DNA from 3 places in the Geodermatophilus sp. SYSU D00742 genome. Region 2 is predicted to be linked to each of the others. Evidence: riboswitches for the same ligand, from Rfam matches in the RefSeq annotation. Region 2 holds a riboswitch; each other region holds the start of a gene.
The links. Region 2 has a riboswitch for S-adenosylmethionine ahead of thrC (threonine synthase). Riboswitches for the same ligand answer to the same signal wherever they lie in the genome.

Region 1: it holds a riboswitch for S-adenosylmethionine, as region 2 does, so the genes downstream of both, ACI78V_RS04020 (bifunctional o-acetylhomoserine/o-acetylserine sulfhydrylase) here and thrC (threonine synthase) in region 2, are expected to answer to the same signal.
Region 3: it holds a riboswitch for S-adenosylmethionine, as region 2 does, so the genes downstream of both, ACI78V_RS14185 (putative leader peptide) here and thrC (threonine synthase) in region 2, are expected to answer to the same signal.

What each region holds. Positions count from the first base shown of each region.
Region 1 covers NZ_JBJGYJ010000004.1:48,632-55,538, forward strand. Annotated here, with positions in the region: gene gdhA (NADP-specific glutamate dehydrogenase) at 1-380, shown strand, start outside; gene ACI78V_RS04005 (uroporphyrinogen decarboxylase family protein) at 438-1,472, opposite strand; gene ACI78V_RS04010 (gamma carbonic anhydrase family protein) at 1,537-2,115, shown strand; gene metX (homoserine O-acetyltransferase MetX) at 2,133-3,266, opposite strand; gene ACI78V_RS04020 (bifunctional o-acetylhomoserine/o-acetylserine sulfhydrylase) at 3,280-4,575, opposite strand; SAM riboswitch class IV at 4,619-4,734, opposite strand; gene ACI78V_RS04025 (zinc-binding dehydrogenase) at 4,819-5,847, shown strand; gene ACI78V_RS04030 (amino acid ABC transporter ATP-binding protein) at 5,884-6,657, opposite strand; gene ACI78V_RS04035 (amino acid ABC transporter permease) at 6,654-6,907, opposite strand, start outside.
Region 2 covers NZ_JBJGYJ010000009.1:138,919-145,825, forward strand. Annotated here, with positions in the region: gene ACI78V_RS08995 (DUF72 domain-containing protein) at 1-217, opposite strand, end outside; gene ACI78V_RS09000 (VOC family protein) at 216-593, shown strand; gene groL (chaperonin GroEL) at 748-2,376, opposite strand; gene ACI78V_RS09010 (cold-shock protein) at 2,764-2,964, opposite strand; gene thrC (threonine synthase) at 3,169-4,470, opposite strand; SAM riboswitch class I at 4,483-4,611, opposite strand; gene ACI78V_RS09020 (HAD family hydrolase) at 4,671-5,504, shown strand; gene ACI78V_RS09025 (ABC transporter permease) at 5,631-6,542, opposite strand; gene ACI78V_RS09030 (alpha/beta fold hydrolase) at 6,539-6,907, opposite strand, start outside.
Region 3 covers NZ_JBJGYJ010000019.1:11,307-18,213, forward strand. Annotated here, with positions in the region: gene ACI78V_RS14170 (MetQ/NlpA family ABC transporter substrate-binding protein) at 1-752, opposite strand, end outside; gene ACI78V_RS14175 (methionine ABC transporter permease) at 818-1,477, opposite strand; gene ACI78V_RS14180 (methionine ABC transporter ATP-binding protein) at 1,474-2,508, opposite strand; gene ACI78V_RS14185 (putative leader peptide) at 2,725-2,838, opposite strand; SAM riboswitch class I at 2,832-2,926, opposite strand; gene ACI78V_RS14190 (NAD(P)/FAD-dependent oxidoreductase) at 3,011-4,132, opposite strand; gene ACI78V_RS14195 (vanadium-dependent haloperoxidase) at 4,361-5,608, opposite strand; gene ACI78V_RS14200 (SGNH/GDSL hydrolase family protein) at 5,751-6,473, opposite strand; gene ACI78V_RS14205 (superoxide dismutase family protein) at 6,535-6,907, opposite strand, start outside.

The DNA of each region.
Region 1 (6,907 bases), on a different contig from region 2:
CGCAGAACGAGCTGGACGGCGACGCGGCGAAGGTCCTCGCCCGCAACGGGTGCCGCTACGTCGTCGAGGGCGCCAACATGCCCTCGACGCCCGACGCGGTGCGGATCTTCCGGGAGGCGGGCATCGCCTTCGCCCCGGGCAAGGCCGCCAACGCCGGGGGCGTGGCCACCTCCGCGCTGGAGATGCAGCAGAACGCCTCCCGGGACCGCTGGACCTTCGAGCACACCGAGGCCCGGCTGGAGGAGATCATGCGGGACATCCACACCCGCTGCCACGCCACGGCCGAGGAGTACGGCTCACCCGGTGACCTCGTCCTCGGCGCCAACGTCGCGGGCTTCCTGCAGGTGGCCGAGGCGGTGCACGCGCACGGGCTGGTCTGAGCGGATCGGCCCCGGCGCCCTCCTCGCGGAGGGGCGGGCGCCGGAGCGGCCGTCCGCCTAGAGCTCCGACCGCAGCACCCGGGCCGCCTCGGCCAGCGAGCGCATCTTGCCCTCGGCCGAGGCGCGGGGCAGGTACTTCAGGCCGCAGTCGCTGGTGAGCACCAGCTTCTCGACGTCGACGTCGTCCAGCGCGCGGCGCACGCGGTCGGCGACCACCTCGGGCGTCTCCACCTCCGGGGTCGACAGGTCCAGGACGCCGAGGGCGATGCCCTTGCCCCGCAGCGGCCGCAACTGCGCGGGGTCCAGGTGGGACTGGGCGGTCTCGACCGACACCGTGTGGACCGGGGTGTCGGCCAGCTCGGGCAGGAACGAGTAGCCCTCCGGTCGCTCGGACACCATCGCGGCGTAGCCGAAGCACAGGTGCAGGTGCACCGGCCCCGCGGCGCCCTCGACGGCCCGGGTGACCGCCTCCGCGCCGTACCGGCGCGCGACCTCGGGGCGGGCCTGCAGCCACGGCTCGTCGATCTGCACGATGTCGGCGCCGGCGGCGAAGAGGTCCGCGATCTCCTCACGGACCACCTCGGCGTAGGCCAGCGCCAGCGCGCGGTCGTCGCCGTAGTGGTCGTCCTGGGCCTGCTGGGCCATCGTGAACGGCCCCGGCAGCGTGATCTTCACGGCCCGGTCGGTGGCCGCGCGCAGGAACCGCACGTCCCGGGCCTGGATCGGCTCGCGCCGCGTGATGTCACCGACCACGCGGGGGACGGGGATCGGCCGCCCCGACCGGTTGAGCACCGTGCCCGGGTCGTCGACGTCCACGCCGTGCAGTGCGGTGGCGAAGTGGTTGGAGTAGGACTCCCGCCGCTGCTCGCCGTCGGTGAGGACGTCGAGCCCGGCGAGCTCCTGCGCGCGGACGGCGAGCAGCGTCGCGTCGTCCTGCGCCTCCTCGAGCTGGTCGGGGGCGACCCGCCACAACTCCTTGGCCCGCACCCGGGGCGGGAACTGGTGGGCCAGCTTGTCGTGGTCGATCAGCCAGCCGGGCTGCGGGAGGCTGCCGACGATCGAGGTGGGCAGCGGCGGGAGCGGTGCGGGCATGCGCTGGAGTCTGCCGTGCGTCCGGACGGTGCGCGCACGGCCCCGCTGTGCTGTGCTGACCCCCGTGGCGGAGAACTACATCGCGCAGCTGGACTTCGGCGCCCCCAAGATCGACGAGGACGCCTTCGTCGCGCCGACGGCGGTCGTCGTCGGCGCCGTGACGATGGGGCCGCGGTCGAGCATCTGGTACGGCGCGGTCGCCCGGGCCGACCACGAGGTCATCGAGATCGGCGAGGGCACCAACGTGCAGGACGGCTGCACGCTGCACTCCGACCCGGGCTCCCCGCTGGTCATCGGCCGCGGGGTCACCGTGGGGCACAACGTGGTGCTGCACGGCGCCCGGGTGGACGACGACGTGCTGGTCGGCATGGGCAGCGTGGTGATGAACGGGGCGCACATCGGGTCGGGCTCCATCGTCGCCGCGGGTGCGGTCGTCACCCAGGGCACCGAGGTCCCGCCGGGCTCCCTGGTCGGTGGCGTCCCCGCCAAGGTGCTGCGGCGGACGACCGACGACGACCTCGCGCACATCCGGGGGAACGCGGCCAGCTACACCGAGCGGCTGCCCGCGGCGCGCCGGGTCCGGCCGGTGGTCCGCCAGCCGCTGCCACCCGCGGGGCAGGTGCCCGGCGACGACATGGGGTGAGCGAGCCCGACGACGCGTCAGGTCCCGAGCAGCTCCCGGACCAGTGCGCCGACGGCGTCGATCTCGATGAGGAACCCGTCGTGCCCGTACGGCGACGGGACGACCCGTAGGGGAACGCGTAGACCGTCGGCCACCTGCTGCTGCAGGGCGAGCGGGTAGAGCCGGTCGGAGTCGATCCCGGCGACGACCGCCCGCGCCGTCACCCGGGACAGCGCCGCGTCCACCCCACCGCGGCCGCGGCCGACGTCCCACCAGTTCATGCTCTCGGTGAGGGCCACGTAGCTGCCGGCGTCGAACCGGCCGACCAGCTTGTCCGCGTGGTGGTCGAGGTAGGAGGCGACGGCGTAGCGGCCGTCGGCCTGGACGACGGTGCCGAAGCGCTCGCCGAGCTCCAGCGCGCTGCGGTAGGTCAGGTGCGCGATCCGCCGGGCGACGCCGAGGCCGGCGACCGGGCCCGGTCCGGGCAGGTAGTCGCCGCCGGCCCAGGCGGGGTCGGCGCGGACCGCGGCCTGCTGGGTCGTCTGGGTGCCGACCTGGTCGGCGGTCGCGGCCGCCCCGGAGGCCAGGAACAGCAGCGCCGCCACCCGCTCGGGGAAGGCGACCGCCCACTCCAGCACCCGCATGCCGCCCATCGAGCCGCCGAGCACCGCCGCCCACCGGCCGATGCCCAGCGCGTCGGCGAGCGCCGCCTCCACCCGGACCTGGTCGTGCACGGTGACCGCTGGGAAACGGGAGCCGTACGGAACGCCGTCCGGAGCTGCCGAGGACGGCCCCGTCGTCCCCTGGCAGCCGCCGAGGACGTTGGCGCACACGACGAACAGCCGGTCGGTGTCCAGCGGGGCGCCGGGGCCGACCAGCCCCTCCCACCAGCCCGGCGTGGGGTGCCCCGGCCCGGCCGGCCCGGCGACGTGGCTGTCGCCGGTGAGCGCGTGCTCTACGAGGACGGCGTTGCCGCCGTCCGGGGCGAGGACGCCCCAGGTCTCGTAGGCGACCCGGACGGCGGGCAGCGAGCCGCCGCGCTCCAGGTCGAACGGCCCGGGCAGGTCGAGGAAGCGGCGGTCGCCCGCCGGGTCGCCCTCGCGCCAACCGCCGGGCCGCGGCGGAGCCCAGGGGGCAGCGACCTGCCCGACCCGGACCCCGCCGCCCACCATCAGGATGCCCCTGTCACTCAGCCGACTTCGCGGCGCGGAAGCCCGCCTCGAGGTCGGCCAGGATGTCGTCGATGCCCTCCAGCCCGACGGCCAGCCGCACCAGGCCCGGGGTGACGCCGGTGGTCAGCTGCTCCTCGGCGGTCAGCTGGGAGTGCGTCGTCGACGCCGGGTGGATGACCAGGCTGCGGACGTCCCCGATGTTGGCCACGTGGCTGTGCAGCTCCAGGGCGTCGACGAACCGCTTGCCGGCCTCGACGCCGCCGTGCAGCTCGAAGGTGAGGACGGCGCCGGCGCCGCGGGGCGCGTACTTCTGCTGCGCCGCGTGCCACGGGGAGGACGCCAGGCCCGGGTAGTTGACCCGGTCGACCGCGTCGTGGGCCTCGAGGAACTCCGCGACCCGCTGGGCGTTGGCCACGTGCCGCTCCATGCGCAGCGACAGCGTCTCGATGCCCTGGACGACGAGGAAGGCGTTGAACGGCGAGATCGCCGGGCCGAGGTCGCGCAGCAGCTGCACGCGGGCCTTGAGCGCGTACGCCGGCGCACCGAGGTCGGCGTAGACCACACCGTGGTAGGTCGGGTCGGGCTCGGTGAAGCCGGGGAACTTGCCACCGGTCCAGCTGAAGTTGCCCGAGTCGACGATGAGGCCGGCGATCGCGGTGCCGTGCCCGCCGAGGTACTTCGTCGCCGAGTGCACGACGACGTCGGCGCCGAACTCGATCGGCCGGATGAGGTACGGCGTGGCGATCGTGTTGTCGACGATCAGCGGGACGCCGTTGCGGTGCGCCACCTCCGACACCGCGCTGATGTCGAGGACGTCGCCCTTGGGGTTGCCGATGCTCTCGGCGTAGAAGGCCTTGGTGTTCTCCTGCACCAGCGACTGCCAGTTCTGCGGGTCGTCGGGGTCCTCGACGAAGGAGACGCTGACGCCCAGCTTGGGCAGGGAGTGGTGCAGCAGGTTGTAGGTGCCGCCGTAGAGCGAGGCCGAGGCGACGACGTGGCTGCCCGCCTCGGCGATGTTGAGGATCGCGAGGGTCTCCGCCGCCTGGCCGCTGGACACGGCGAGCGCCGCGACGCCGCCCTCCAGCGAGGCCACGCGCTGCTCGAGCGCGTCCTGCGTCGGGTTCATGATCCGCGTGTAGATGTTGCCCATCTCGGCCAGCGCGAACAGGTCGGCGGCGTGCTGGGCGTCACGGAACTGGTAGCTCGTCGTGGCGTAGATCGGCAGCGCGCGGGCCCCGGTCGTGGGGTCGGGGCTGGTGCCGGCGTGGATCTGCCGGGTCTCGAAGCTCCAGCTCTGCGGGTCGGTCATGCGCCGGTCTCCTCTCGTCGGGAGACCCCGCGGCGCACGGGGACCTCCGTCCTTGCCGGGCGGCGGGCGCCGACCGGCCGGCTCTTCCCCTGGAGCACCTCGGACGGAGTCGAGGTTGCCGGGCAGCCAGCCAGGTGCTTCGCACTGCCTCTCGTGAGCCAGCCGCGATCTTAGGCAGCCGGCCGTCGCACGGGGAAGCCCGCCCCCGGGGGGACGCCCGTGGCGGTGCGGGAGGCTGCCCGGGTGCGTGCACTGGTGTTCGAGCAGTTCGGTGGCCCGTTGAGCGTGCGGGAGGTGCCCACGCCCGATCCCGCGCCCGGCGGCGTCGTCGTCCGGGTCGGCGCGAGCGGCATCTGCCGCAGCGACTGGCACGCCTGGCAGGGTCACGACCCGGACGTCGTCCTGCCGCACGTGCCCGGCCACGAGCTGGCCGGCACGGTGGCCGCCGTCGGAGCCGGCGTGCGCCGGTGGCGGGCCGGCGACCGGGTGACCGTCCCCTTCGTCAACGCCTGCGGCCGGTGCGCGCAGTGCGCCGCCGGGGACCACCAGGTCTGCCCGCACCAGACGCAGCCCGGCTTCACCCACTGGGGCTCACTCGCGGAGTTCGTCGCCCTCGACGCCGCCGACGTCAACCTCGTCGCCCTGCCCGACGGCCTCGACGAGGGGACCGCGGCGGCGCTGGGCTGCCGGTACGCCACGGCCTTCCGGGCGGTCGTCCAGGTGGGCGGCGTCCGGGCCGGCGAGTGGGTCGCCGTGCACGGTTGCGGCGGTGTCGGGCTCTCGGCGGTGCAGGTGGCCGTGGCGGCGGGTGCGCGGGTGGTCGCGGTCGACGTCTCCCCGGCGGCGCTGGACCTCGCCGGCGACCTCGGCGCCGAGTACGTCGTCGAGGGGGGCGCGGACGTGCCGGCGGCCGTGGTGGAGCTGACCGCAGGAGGGGCGCACGTCTCGCTGGACGCGCTCGGGGCGGCGGTCACCTGCGAGGACTCCGTGCGGTGCCTGCGCCCGCGCGGCCGGCACGTGCAGGTCGGGCTGCTGCCGCCGGCGCAGGGCCGGCCGTCGGTGCCGATGGAGCTGGTCATCGCGCGCGAACTGCAGGTGCTGGGCAGCCACGGCATGGCCGCGCACGCCTACCCCGAGCTGATCGGCCTCATCGCGGCCGGGCGGCTGGCCCCGCAGCGTCTGGTCACCCGCCACCTGCCCCTGGACGACGCCGCCGCGGCGCTGGCCGCGGTCGGCTCGGCGCCCGGCATCGCCGTCGTCACCTCCTGGTGAGGGCGGGGACGGCCGCCGCCCCCGGGTGCCGGTTCCTCAGAGGACCTTGGAGAGGAACGCCTGGGTGCGGGGGTGCTGGGCGTCGGTGAGCACGTCGCGGGGGTTGCCGGACTCCACCACGACGCCGTCGTCCATGAACACCAGGGAGTCGCCCACCTCGCGGGCGAAGCCGATCTCGTGGGTGACGACGACCATCGTCATGCCGGAGTCGGCCAGCCCCCGCATCACGTCCAGGACCTCCCCGACCAGCTCGGGGTCGAGGGCGGAGGTCGGCTCGTCGAAGAGCATGAGGCTGGGCTCCATCGCCAGGGCCCGGGCGATCGCGACGCGTTGCTGCTGGCCGCCGGAGAGCTGGTTCGGGTAGTTGTCCACCCGGTCCCCGAGCCCCACCCGCTCCAGCAGCTCCACCGCCCGGGCCCGGGCCTCCTCCTTGCGGACGCCCTTCACCTGCACCGGCGCCTCCATGACGTTCTGCAGCGCGGTCATGTGGGGGAACAGGTTGAACCGCTGGAACACCATGCCGATCTCGCGCCGCTGCGCGGCCACCTGCCGGTCGTGGAGCTCGTGCAGCTTGCCGCCGTGCTCGCGGTAGCCGACGAGGTGGCCGTTCACCCACAGCCGGCCGGAGTCGATCTTCTCCAGGTGGTTGACGCAGCGCAGGAAGGTCGACTTCCCCGACCCGGACGGGCCGATCACGCACACCACCTCGCCGGGCGCGACCTCCAGGTCGATGCCCTTGAGCACCTCCACGTGGCCGAAGGACTTGCGCACACCCTCGGCCCGCACCATGGGCTGCGCCGCGACGCTCACTTCGTGCCCCCGATCCCCCGCGCCCTGCGCGCGGCCCGCTGTGCCCGTGTCTCCCGCGTGCCGAACCCGCGGCTGAACCGCCGCTCCAGGAAGTGCTGGCCGATCATCAGCAGGCTGGCCAGCGCCACGTACCAGAGGATCGAGGCCACGGCCATCGGGATGATCTGGAAGGTGCGGCTGCCGATGGCCCGCAGCTGGAAGTTGAGCTCCGTGGTCACCGGGACGGCGATCAGCAGCGAGGTGTCCTTGA
Region 2 (6,907 bases):
GTGGGGTGCGCTCGCGCCAGGCGACGAAGGTGGCGTGCTCGGGCAGCCGGTAGAAGGCGTTGTTGCTCTCGACCGTCGCGAAGAACTGCGCGTAGTGCTCCAGCCAGAGCCGCTGCGGCAACTTGGGCGGGTAGAGGAGCCCACGCCAGTCGCGGTACTGCCAGCCCGAGGTCCCGATCACCACCGCCACGGGCAGCCGCCTACCCTGCGCGGTCATGGCCGACGCACCCGCCCGTTTCAAGGACCTCTGCCTCGACGCCCGCGACCACCAGGCGCAGGCCACCTGGTGGTGCGCCGCCCTCGGCTACGTGCGCCTGACCGACCTGCAGCCCGGGGACTACCAGGCACCCCGGCCGCCGGAGTGGCCGGTGCCGATCGTGGACCCCACCGGTGCCGGGCCGGTCATCTGGGTCAACCCGGTGCCCGAGTCCAAGGCGGTCAAGAACCGGATGCACCTGGACGTCGTCGGCGACACCGCCGCGCTGCTGGCCGCCGGCGCCACCCTGGTGCGGGCCCAGGACGACGAGGTCGCGTGGGACGTGCTCGCCGACCCCGAGGGCAACGAGTTCTGCTGCTTCGCCCCCGCGGACTGACCCACGACCCCGGCCTCCCGCTCGTGGACCGCCCCCCGGGGGCGCCTCGTGGGAGGGCCCGGGACACCGACAGGGGCGGCCCCGCTGTGCGGGACCGCCCCTGCCGGGCAGTGCTGGTGGTGCGGTGCCCCTCAGGGCGAGGAGCGGGCGGGACTCAGAAGTCCATGCCGCCCATGCCGCCGTCGCCGCCCGGCATGGCCGGGGCGGCCTTCTCCGGCTTGTCGGCGATGACGGCCTCGGTGGTGAGGAAGAGCGCCGCGATGGAGGCGGCGTTCTGCAGCGCCGAGCGGGTCACCTTGGCGGGGTCGATGATCCCGTTGGCGACCAGGTCCACGTACTCGCCGCTGGCGGCGTTGAGGCCCCAGCCGGTGTCGGAGTTGCGCACCTTCTCCGCGACGACGCCACCCTCGAGACCGGCGTTGATGGCGATCTGCTTCAGCGGCGCCTCGAGCGCGACGCGCACGATGTTGGCACCGGTGGCCTCGTCACCCTCGAGCTCGAGCTTGTCGAACGCGACGGCGGTGGCCTGCGCCAGGGCGACGCCACCACCGGCGACGATGCCCTCCTCGACGGCGGCCTTGGCGTTGCGCACCGCGTCCTCGATGCGGTGCTTGCGCTCCTTGAGCTCGACCTCGGTCGCGGCGCCGGCCTTGATGACGGCGACGCCACCTGCCAGCTTGGCCAGGCGCTCCTGCAGCTTCTCGCGGTCGTAGTCGGAGTCCGACTTCTCGATCTCGGCGCGGATCTGGTTCACCCGGCCGGCGATCTGGTCGCTGTCGCCGGCACCCTCGACGATCGTCGTCTCGTCCTTGGTGACGACGACCTTGCGGGCGCGGCCGAGCAGCTCGAGACCGGCGGACTCCAGCTTGAGGCCGACCTCCTCGCTGATGACTTGGCCACCGGTGAGGATGGCGATGTCGGTCAGCATGGCCTTGCGGCGGTCACCGAAGCCGGGGGCCTTCACCGCGAGGGACTTGAAGGTGCCGCGGATCTTGTTGACCACCAGGGTCGCCAGGGCCTCGCCCTCGACGTCCTCGGCGATGATCGCCAGCGGCTTGCCCGACTGCATGACCTTCTCGAGCAGCGGGAGGAGGTCCTTGACGGAGCTGATCTTGCTGTTGACGACGAGCACGTACGGGTCGTCGAGGACGGCCTCCATGCGCTCGGCGTCGGTGACGAAGTAGGGCGAGATGTAGCCCTTGTCGAAGCGCATGCCCTCGGTGAGCTCGAGCTCCAGGCCGAAGGTGTTGCTCTCCTCGACGGTGATGACACCTTCCTTGCCGACCTTGTCCATCGCCTCGGCGATGAGCTCGCCGATGGCGGGGTCGGCCGCGGAGATCGACGCGGTGGCGGCGATCTGCTCCTTGGTCTCGACGTCCTTGGCGGTCGAGAGGAGGTACTCGGTGACCGACTCGACGGCCTTCTCGATGCCCTTCTTCAGGGCCATCGGGTTGGCGCCGGCGGCGACGTTGCGCAGACCCTCGCGGACGAGCGCCTGGGCGAGCACGGTGGCGGTGGTGGTGCCGTCACCCGCGACGTCGTCGGTCTTCTTCGCGACCTCCTTGACGAGCTCGGCGCCGATCTTCTCCCACGGGTCCTCGAGCTCGATCTCCTTGGCGATGCTCACACCATCGTTGGTGATGGTGGGGGCACCCCACTTCTTCTCGAGGACGACGTTGCGGCCCTTGGGGCCGAGGGTCACCTTGACGGCGTCGGCGAGGGTGTTCATACCCCGCTCGAGGCCGCGGCGAGCCTCTTCCTCGAAGGCGATCATCTTGGCCATGTGGTGATGTCCTCCATGCATGGATCGCTGCACGGCCGGGTTCGGCGCCCGCGACGGACGACACCGGTGGTACGGGCACTCCGTCGGCCCGCGCACCAGCGCCTCACCGCATCCGACCTGATTGGCACTCGGCACTGTCGAGTGCCAATCGCGAGTCTGGCACTCGACCCTGCCGAGTGCAAGCACACGGTCGTCCTCCGGCCGACACCGTGGCCGCGTGCCGCCCCCGACCTGCACGGGGCCCCGTCCACGCCCGTTCCCGGGGAGCCCGCCGAGCCCGCGGGTCGGTCGTGGCCGCGTGGGGCCGCCCTGGTCGCGGTGGAGGCGGGACAGCACCGAGGCCCGGCCCCCTCACGGGGACCGGGCCTCGGTGACGGACCGGGTGACTCAGGCGACGCGGACGCCGTCGGCCTGCGGACCCTTCTCGCCCTGGACGACCTCGAAGGTGACCCGCTGGCCCTCGTCGAGGCTCTTGTACCCGTCCATCTGGATGGCCGAGTAGTGGACGAAGACGTCCTGGCCGCCGTCGACGGCGATGAAGCCGAAGCCCTTCTCGGCGTTGAACCACTTCACGGTGCCCTGTGCCACGTGTGCTCCCACGTTTCGTGCGTGCGGACGACGCCAGCCGTTCCGGCGTCGGGTCTAGCTCTTCCGCCCGCCGGACACGAACGTGGAACTGGAACCGCGGGAGAACGTACAGCACAAAAGCCGTGGTGAGAGCAAACTCACGCACGCGACACCCCGGATCGGGGGACCCCCCGGACGACCCGTATCGCGTTCGACCCTACCCGCTCACCCGATCAGGCCCGCGGCCCGCACCGACCTCAGGGAGGGCTCGACCACGTGCGTCGGGCCGACGACCGGCTCGAGCGGATCGAGGGTCTTCAGCCCCTCGCCGGTGTTGAGCACGACGGTCTCCGCGGCCGGGTCCAGCTGGCCGTCCTCGACCAGCTGGCGCAGCACCGCGACGGTGACCCCGCCGGCGGTCTCGGCGAAGACACCGGTCGTGCGAGCGAGGTCGCGGATGCCCTGGACGATCTGCTCGTCGCCGACCCGCCCGACCGAGCCACCGGTGCGGCGGATCGCGTCGAGGGCGTAGGGGCCGTCGGCGGGGTTGCCGATGTTGAGGGACTTGGCGATGCCGGTCGGCTTCACCGGCTTGACGACGTCCCACCCGTTGTCGAAGGCGGTGGCGATCGGGTCGCAGCCGGCGGACTGGGCACCGAAGATCGTCCACTCGGTGGCCTCGACGATGCCGGCGGCGGTGAGCTCGCGGAAGGCCTTGTCGACCTTGGTCAGCAGCGACCCGGACGCCATGGGGATGACCACCTGGGCCGGGATGCGCCAGCCCAGCTGCTCGGCGATCTCGTAGCCCATCGTCTTGGAGCCCTCGGCGTAGTAGGGCCGCACGTTCTGGTTGACGAAGGCGGTGTCCTCGAACTCGTCGGTCTCGGCGAGCTCGCTGGTCAGGCGGTTGACGTCGTCGTAGGAGCCCTCGACGGCGACAAGCGTCTGGCCGTAGACCGCCGACTGCACGACCTTGCCCGGCTCGAGGTCGGAGGGGATGAAGACGTACGAGGGCAGGCCGACGCGGGCGGCGTGCGCGGCGACGGAGTTGGCGAGGTTGCCGGTGGAGGCGGCCGCGATCTTGGCGTAGCCCAGGCCCTTGGCGGCGGTGGCGGCGAGGCTGACCACGCGGTCCTTGAACGAGTGCGTCGGGTTGGCCGAGTCGTCCTTGACCCACAGACCGCCGGTGAGGCCCAGCTCCGCGGCGAGCCGGTCGGCGCGCACCAGCGGGGTCATGCCCGGGTCCAGGGACACGCGCGAGGCGGGGTCGTGACCCACGGGCAGCAGCGCGACGTACCGCCAGATGTTCTGCGGGCCGGCCTCGATCTGCTCGCGGGTGACCGCCCGCATGACCTCCGGGTCGTAGTCGACCTCGAGGGGGCCGAAGCACTCGGCGCAGGCGTGCTCGGCGATCAGGCCGAAGGTGGCACCGCAGTTGCGACACACCAGGCCGCGGGCGGGGTTCGGCGGAACGGGACCGCCGGCGGTCGAGTCGGCCTGGACGGAGCCGGGAGCGGTCAGGGTCATGCGACGACTACCTCCTCATCTTCCCCACCCCGGGCCGTCGAGCCGGGTGGGACGGAATTGGCACCTTCCGCTGCGCGGACGCACAGGCGGCGGTTGCCGGGGCTTCGTCGGGCCGTGTCCCTCTGCCCCTCTGGATGAGTGGAACAGCGCTGACTGTACCCACGTGCTGCACGCGGCACGGGCCCGGCCACGATGTGTCCGTGGCCGCCTCCTCCTCCGCGCGCATCGTCTACACCGACCTCGACGGCACGATGGTCGGTCCGCGAGGGTCGTTCTGGCACACCGCGGCCCGCGACCTGACCGACTCCCCCGCCACGGCGCTGCTGGACCTGCACCGCGCCGGCGTCACCCTGGTCCTGGTCAGCGGGCGCACCTTCGAGCAGGTGGTGGAGGCGGCGCGGATCTTCGCGGCGGACGGCGCGATCGCCGAACTGGGCTCGGTGGTCAGCTGGGAAGCCGGCCGCAACCTGCACCACCTCACCGGCGACCTGCCCGCCGAGCACGCCGGGCGCACCCCCATGGACGTGATGGCCGGGCTCGGCGTCGTCGAGGAGCTGCTCGCCCGCCACGCCGGCCGGCTGGAGTGGCACGCCCCCTGGCACGTCACCCACCGCACCGACGCGCTGCTGCGCGGCCGGGTGGACCCCCTGGCCGTCGACGCCGAGCTGGCCGAGATGGGCGCCGGCTGGCTGACCCTGAAGGACAACGGCTCCATCCCGGCGACGTCCCGGATGACCCTGGCGCCGGAGGCGTTGCCGCCGCGGGTCTACCACCTGATGCCGCGGGGGATCTCCAAGGGCGCGGCGATCGCCTGGGACCTCGAGCGCCGCGGCCTCACCCCCGCCGACGCGGTGGCCATCGGCGACAGCGTGAGCGACCTGGAGATGGCGCCCGCGGTGGGCCGGCTCTGGATCACCGCGAACGGGGCCACCGTGGACGGCATGGCCGACCTGCTGGCCGCCGTCCCCAACGTGACGGTGACCGACGCCCCCATGGGCGAGGGCTGGGCCCAGGCCGTCCGCGCCTCGCTGTGACATCGCGGTCCTCCGGACCGCACCGCGGCCACGTGCCGTCCCCTGTTCCGCGGAGTCCCACCGTCGCATCCTTCGCGGAGCCCTCCGGGCCCCACTCGGGCACGACACCGCGCCGTGGTACTCCGCTCAGGAGGTGACGTCGCGGCGGGCGAAGTGGCGGAAGGCCAGCGCGGTGAACACCGCCGCGTAGACCAGCGACTGGACCACGCCGCGGAACAGGTCACCGGAGTCGACCGGGGTATGCAGCAGGTCGGTCCAGGCGAACTCCTCCGCGGTGGGGAACCAGTCGCGGATCGAGCCGAGCTGCTCCACCTGGTCGAGGATCGCGAACACGAACATGGTGAACACCGCACCGCCGACGGCGGCCAGCGGCGCGTCGGTGATCGTGGAGAACCAGAACGCCAGCGTGCCCACGACCAGCAGGTGCACGGCGAGGTAGCCGACCATGCCGGCCAGCCGCAGCAGCCCCTCCCCCTGCGGCAGCGTCACGCCGATCGGGGTCTGGATGGCCTCGAAGCCGAACGCGATGCCGCCGGCGACGAGCCCGGTGAGCACGAGGACGAGCAGCGCGCCGACCGACATCACCAGCGCCGCGTACCACTTCTGCCGGAGCAGCCGCATGCGGGGCACCGGCGTGGCCAGCGTGTAGCGCAGCGACCCCCACTGGGCCTCGGCGGCGACGGTGTCACCGAAGAACAGCGCGTAGACGACGACCAGGAAGAAGCCCGTCGTCGCGAACAGCACGAACAGGGTGAAGTTCAGCCCGCTGGAGGTGGCGACGTCGACCAGGTTGAGCCGGTCGTTCTCCGCGGCCTCCTCGCTGGCCCCCAGCTGGAGCGCGGCGATGAGGATCAGCGGCAGCGCGACCATCAGCGCGAAGACGCCCATGGTGCGGCGCCGCTTGAACTGGCGCCGCAGCTCGACCGACAGCCGGAGGGTGCGCTCCGGGCGGTAGCCGGCCACCGCCCCGGTCGGCTGGACGTGCCCCTCCCCCGGGGCGGCCGCCCGGGCCGGCTCGGCGGCTCGCTGCATCGTCATGACTCCCCCACCAGCGCCAGGAAGGCGTCCTCGAGCCGACGGCGCGGCGTGAACTGGTCGACCTCGATGCCCTCGGCCACGAGCGCCTGCAGCGCCCGGGCGCGGCTGGTGCCGTCGAGCTCGGCCACCAGCCCCTCGTCGGTGCGGCTCGCCGACACCCCGGGCAGGCCCTCGAGGACGGTGATCGCCCGGTCGGTCTCGGCGTCGTCGGCCAGGCCGACGAGCACCGCACCCCCGACGCCGACGATCTCCTCGACCGTCCCCTGGGCGATCTTCTGCCCCTTGGCCATGACGACGACGTGGCTGCAGGTCTGCTCGATCTCGCTGAGCAGGTGGCTGGACACGATCACCGTGCGCCCGGTGGC
Region 3 (6,907 bases), on a different contig from region 2:
AGCTCCTCCAGCTGCTGGATCCGCTCGTCGTCCTCGTCACCGGTGCGCACGACCACCAGGTTGGCGTTGGGGTTGCCCTCGGCCTCCTCCAGCGCCAGCGCGTCCTCGGCCGGCACCAGGTCGGCCTCGATGGCGTAGTTGCCGTTGATCACGGCGATGTCCACGTCGGCCAGGGACCGGGGCACCTGGGCCGCCTCGACCTCGGAGATCTCCAGGCCCTTGGGGTTGTCCTGGACGTCCAGGGACGTCGGCGCGGCGTCGCCGGTGTCGGCCAGGGTGATCAGGTCGTTGGCCTCCAGCAGCCGCAGGGCACGCGCGGCGTTGGTCGGGTCGTTGGGGATCGCCACGGTCGCCCCGTCGGGGAGCGCGGCGAGGTCGGTCAGCGAGCTGGAGTAGATCCCCAGCGGCTCGATGTGCACCGGCTCCAGCGCGGCGAAGTCGTAGCCCGCGCTGGCCTCCTGTTCCTCCAGGTACGGCACGGTCTGGAAGTAGTTGGCGTCCAGCGAGCCGTCGTCCAGGGCGACGTTGGGCTGCACGTAGTCGGTGAACTCGACGATCTCGAGGTCGAGCCCGGCGTCGGCGGCGAGCTCGTCGTCGATGTAGCGCAGGATCTCGGCGTGCGGGACCGGGGAGGCGCCGACCCGCAGCGGCTCGTCGGCCGCGGACAGCTGGGGGTCGCCGCCGCCGCCGCACGCGGCGAGGGCGACCGCCGCCGAGGAGGCGGCGAGCAGGACGGCGAGGCGGGAGCGCATGGGAGGGGTTCTCCTTCGGGGTGGTGCGGGGCGAACGGTGGCCGGACGGCCACCAGCGGGATGAGTCAGACGTGGGCCAGGCGGCGCGCCCAGCGGTCCCCGGCCCACTGCAGGGCCTGCACGAGGACGAGCAGCAGGACGACGGTGAGCAGGGTGATGTCGGTGCGGAACTGCTGGTAGCCGAAGCGGATCGCGAAGTCCCCGAGCCCGCCGCCGCCGACGGCCCCGGCCATCGCCGAGTAGCTGACCAGGGCCACCACGGTCACGGTGGTCCCGGCGATCAGCGAGGGTCGCGCCTCGGGCAGCAGCACGGTCGAGACGACGTCCCGGCGGCGGGCGCCCATGGCCATCGCGGCCTCGACCTTCCCGGGGGCGACCTCCCGGAGGCTGGTCTCCACCAGGCGGGCGAGGAAGGGGACGGCGCCGATGGTCAGCGGCACGATGGCCGCGGTCGAGCCGATGGTCGTCCCGACGATGCCGCGGGTCACCGGGGCGACCAGCACCAGCAGGATGATGAACGGCAGCGCGCGCCCCAGGTTGACCACCAGTCCGAGGGCACGGTTGAGCAGCGGCCGCGGGGCGAGCCCGCCGGGTGCGGTGACCGTGAGCAGCACCCCCAGCGGAACGCCGAGCAGCACGGTGACCACCGCCGCGACGCCCACCATGTAGAGGGTCTCCCAGGTGGCCTCGACCAGCTGCGGGTAGACGCGGCTCCAGTCGCTCATCGGGCTCCCTCCGCGGCCGGAGCCGGCTCGGTTCCCGCCGGCACACGCTCGACGAGGACGCCGTCGTCGCGCAGCCCGCGGACCGCGCCCTCCAGCCGGTCCAGGTCCCCGGTGACGCGCAGCAGCAGCCGGCCGTAGCGCCCGCCGGCGACCGTCTCCACCGAGCCGCCGGCGATCTCCACGGCCAGCCCCAGGGCGCCGACCAGCGTCTGCAGGACGACGGTCTCGGGGGTGCGGTCGGTGACCGTCACCCGGAGCAGCGCTCCGCCGTGGCCGGCGCCGGCGTCGGCGACCGGGGCCGGCAGCAGGGCGTCGGCCAGCGGCGAGTGCTCCCGGGTCAGGACCTCCGACAGCCGGCCGCCGTCGACGACGCGGCCGCGGTCGAGCAGCACCGCGCTGTCGCACACCGCCTTGACCACCGACATCTCGTGCGTGATGAGCAGGACGGTGAGACCCAGCTCCGCCCGCACCCGGCGCAGGAGCTCGAGCACGCTGGTCGTGCTGGCCTGGTCCAGGGCGGAGGTGGCCTCGTCGCAGAGCAGCACCGTGGGGCGGGCGGCCAGCGCGCGGGCGATGGCCACCCGCTGCTTCTGCCCGCCGGACAGCTGCCCGGGGTGGGCCCCGGCGCGCTCCCCCAGCCCGACGAGGTCGAGCAGCTCGAGGGCCCGGCGGCGGCGCTCGGCCCGGCCGACCCCGGCGAGCTCGAGCGGGTGCTCGACGTTGCCCGCGGCCGTCCGCGAGTCCAGCAGCTCGAAGTGCTGGAACACCATCCCGATGGACCGGCGGGCCGCGCGGACCTGGTCGTCGGGCAGCTCGGTGAGCACCCGCCCGTCCACGGTCACCGACCCCGACGTCGGCCGCTCCAGCAGGTTGACCAGACGTACCAGCGTGCTCTTGCCCGACCCGCTGGGACCTACCACCCCGGCGAACTCCCCGGCCGCCACCCGCAGGGTGACCCCGTCGACGGCGACCACCTCCCCGGCGCGTCTCCGGGCAGGGAAGACCTTGCGGACGTCGTGCAGTTCGATCACGGAGTGCTGTCCTCGTGTGAGCAGGCGGGGGCGGGTCCGGGCGGTGGGGCGGTGGGGCGGCGCAGGAGCGCGACGCGGCCACGGGCGCGGCGCAGCGCGGTCGGTGAGCCGACCCCGGCAGGTGTGTGCCCACGATCGGGCGTCACCAGACGGCACCGGCGACGCGGATCGCGGCCACGGGCCCCGGCGGCCGCTCCTGTCCGGGGTGGAGGGGAGCTACCCGGACGCGCCGGGCGAGTGCAGCGACGGACACAGGGCCGTGGCCGTCCGGCACAGGTCGACGTGCCGGCGAGCCCACGTGCGGCCTGCGTCAGTCATCGCGTCCTCCATCGGTCCTGGCAGTAGCACCCTCGTCCGCCGAGGCGGGGGGTTGCTGCGACGTCACCGAGCCAGGTCTCTCAGCCGCTCCGGATGGTGTTGCCGGCCGAGTCTACGCAGCGGGCAGGGCGGGTGACCGCGCGAAGCCTGCGGCCCCCGGCGCGGGCTCCGCCGGCCGTTCCGGTCAGGTGGAGGGGAAGGACCGGTCGCCGAAGAGGACCCGGCGGGCCGCGGCCCGCCCGAGGGGCGTGCGCAGCAGCGGGAACAGCGCCGTCGCGACGGCGGGCGTGCGCACCTGGGCCAGCCCCCGGCGCAGCAGCAGCCTCCCCCGGAAGGCGGCCCGGAGGGCGGCACCGTCGTAGGTGGCCAGCGGGTCCGGCCGCCCGGCGCGCAGGGCGTCGTCGAGGACCTCGGCGGCACGCTCCGACAGGCGCAGGCAGGGGTCGAGGCCACCGGCGGTGAGCGGGGAGACCGCCCCGGCCGCGTCACCCACGAGCAACCCGTCCGCGCAGCCGATCCGCCGCAGCAGGCCACCGACGGGGATCGGGCCACCGCGCCGCTCGACCACGTCGGGCCGGAGGACGCCGGACAGCCCGGGCGCCGAGGCGCCGAACCGCTCCAGGGCCCGGCGCATGCCGTCCGGGAAACGGTCGGCGTAGCCGGCCACGCCGACGTGGGCGTGCCGTCCGTCGTTGACCACCCACGCCAGGTAGCCGGGCGCGAGCGAGGGGTCGAGGACGCAGTGGAACGCCGGCGGCTGCCCGTCCCGGGGCACCGCGAACACCTCCTCGGCTCCGACCAGCAGGTGGCGGTTGCGGTCCAGGCCGAGGTCTCGGGCCACCCGGGAGCGGGCCCCGTCGGCGCCGACGACGAGCCGCGCCCGCACCCGCGCCGGTCCGTTGCGCCCGACCAGCAGGTACCGGCCGGCCCGCCCCCCGGCGTAGCGGGTCCCCAGCGCGATCCGCACGCCGGCGTCGGCCGCGGCCCTGGCGGTCGCCGCGTACAGCGGCGCCATGTCCCCCACCCGGTACTCGTCGCGCGCACTGACCAGGGTCACCGGACGACGCAGCCCCGGGGGGTAGAGCACCACCCGCCGGATCGGGGGTCCCAGGTGCTCCGGGGGCAGCGGGAAGTCGTCGAGCGTCTTCCGGACGAAGATCCCCGTGGTGCGGATGGCGCCGGTGAGCGTGGGCCGCCGCTCGGCCAGCAGCACGTCGTGGCCGCGCTGCGCGAGGAGGGTGGCGGTGTGCAGCCCCGCCAGCCCGGCGCCCACGACCAGGACGTCGACCGTCCCCGTGCCGGTCACGTCGCGACCCCCGCGAGCACATCGTCCAGTCGGCAGCCGGCTCGCCCGCGGGAACTCGTCACATATCGAGTCTCGCGGGCTATCTATCGAGGATCAATAGAGCAGAGGTGTCGAACCACTGCTCACCGCGTCGTCAGGTCCTGCCGTGCCCGGGCCGGGCGCCCCGCACGCGCAGGCCGCGGGGCGGGCGGCAGGCGTGCGGGGTGACCTCCGGGGCGGTTCTCCGGCTCACCGGCCGGTCGGCCCGGACCCGCGGTCGACGACCTCGTCGGCGACCGCGCGGCCGATCTGCCGGGCGTCGTCCATCGCGTCGCGGAAGTGGATGCCGAGCCAGATCCGTGCCTGGGTGACCTCGTCCAGCCAGGCCTCCTCGTCGTCGTAGGTCCGGGTGGTGTTCGTGACGTTGCTGCGGATCACCATGTCCACCCGGCCGCGGCCGAACAGCTCCTCGAGGCTCTCCGCGACGGCGGAGCTGACGCAGCCGTGGCCGCTGGGGCTCTCCGGGTACGGCGGCGCCGCCCGCAGCGAGGTCCACCCCGGGTCCGGTGTGGTGGCGGGGTTGCCGTCCCGGTCGGCCTGTGCGATCGCGGTGACCGGGCGCCAGAAGGGGATCTCGTACTTGACCCGCCAGCAGGTGATCAGCGCGTCGGCCCCGGCGCTGTTGGCGACGGCGAACATGCGCACCGTGTCCACGATGTCCATCCGCTGGCGGACCGCCCGCTCCCGCATGGCGTCCTGGTACTGCCGCACCGGGTTGTCGCTCCAGAACAGGGCGAGGTCGGTCTGCTCGGCGGAGCGGCTCGTGCTGGTCGCGGAGCCCATCGCGGCCACCTCGGCGAGGTCGGCGGCGTACTCCTCGCTCTCCAGCGGGTCGGGCCCGTCCGAGGCGAACTGCTGCGGCGAGTCGATGACGAGCGGCTCGGTGAAACCCAGCCACGGAGCCGTCATCTCCCCGTTGCCGGTGGGCACCCACATCCCGGGCGGGGGCTCCTCGGGTCTGGGGAGGGTGATCGGGGCGTCCCGCCCGTCGTCGGCGCGGGCCGCGACGAGGGCGGCCGCGGCGGCCGCCCCCACCTGCTGGCCGGTCCGCCGCGCCTCGCCGTCCGGGACGCCGGCCAGCCAGGCGTCGTAGTCCGCGTCCAGGGCGGCCCGCGACGCCGGGAACCAGTGGACGAGCACGTCGTGGGCCGCGGTCGCCGCGGCCACGTCCGACGCGCCCCCGTCGTCCTCGGCGGTGACGACGGCGTCGTACACGGCCGTCGACACCATGCCGAGGTAGAGCTGGGCCACCGGTGGTGGCTTCTCGCCCTCGACGCCGATGGTGCGCCAGGCGATGGCGTTCCAGTTCAGCACGACCGCCGGGTCACCGGGTGGCTGGGCCGCAGCGTGCGCGGCCGCCGCGGTCGGTGTCGCCGCGAGCACCAGCAGCGCGGCGACCGCGACACCCTGACGTCGTGCGGTGCCGGTCCTGGTCATGGACTGCCTCCGCGGTCCCGCTGCCCGCCACCCGTCGGCCCCCGCTTCTCGGGACCGGTGGCGGCGCCGGGAGCAGTGGCAGAACGCTAGTCCCGGGAGCGGGCCGCGGACAGGGCCGGGCGCGCGCCGCCGGCGGGCGGGCTCACGTGGTCCCGGACGCCCCGGGCTGGATCGCCGCCCAGAACGCCTCCCGCACCCCTCCGGCCCCCCACGCGTTGGGCTCGATCAGGTTGCAGAACCACAGGCTCCGCTCGGCCGGTCGGGGCTCGCGCCGCGCCGGGTTCCCGGCGAGCAGCCCGTGACCGTGGAAGGAACCGGCGATGTCGGCCACCGCGGCGCCGTGCCGGGCCGCGACCCCGCGCAGGGTGTCGTTGAGCTCGTGGACCAGCTCGACGGCGTCCGGCCAGGGCGGCAGCCCCAGCCGGACGGCGTCGCCCGTGCCGTCGCTGGGGTCGTAGACGGTGCCGACGACGACCCGGCCGGCCGGGTCCAGGGCGCCGGTGATCGTGGTCAACGCCCGGGACACCGCGGCCTGCACCCGGGCGACCACGCCGCGCGCCGCGCGCGTGTCCCCGTACGCCCCCAGCAGGTCGTTGCCCCCGATGGTCACGGTGACCAGGGTGGGGCGGACCCGGAGACCGGCCAGCCGGGGCAGCTGGACGTCCAGGAGCGTCCGCGTGGTGGCGCCGTCCGTGGCCAGCAGGTGGAAGGTCGCGTCACCGTCGGCGGACACGAGGTCGCGGCCCCGCCACTCCGGGAAGTCGTCGTCCCGGTTGGCGAAGAGCAGGCTCGCCCCGCCGGTGCCCGGACCGCCGGAGTAGTCGTCGATCGAGATCGAGTCGCCCAGCGCGACGTAGTGGCCCACCCGACGATCCTCCGCCGCCGCGCCGCGGGCCCGCGACCGCGGCGCCGGGCCGCACCGGCGGTCAGCCCTCCACCGGTCCGCAGGCGATGCGGCCGCCGGCGTCCCCGGTGGCGCGCGTCATCTCGTCGGGGCCGCCGGGGGCGTACCGCTCGGGGACGTTGGCGTAGTTGTCCCGCCCAGCGTGGACCATGACCGCGCTGCCGTCGTCGTCGGTGAGGTCGTCGCCGGTCAGCGTGTCGGTGACGGTCGTGAGGGAACCCGCGCCCGACCGGTCGACGTACAGCACCGGGAGGTCGCCGGCGTGCTCACCGTGGTCGGCCGTCCCGGCGCCGAGATGGCCTCCGGCCGAGAGGAAGTCCCCTCTCGTGGTGGGGTCGGTGGGGCTGGGGCTGTCCGGCTCGCACCGGCCGATCGCGTGGACGTGGAACCCGTGG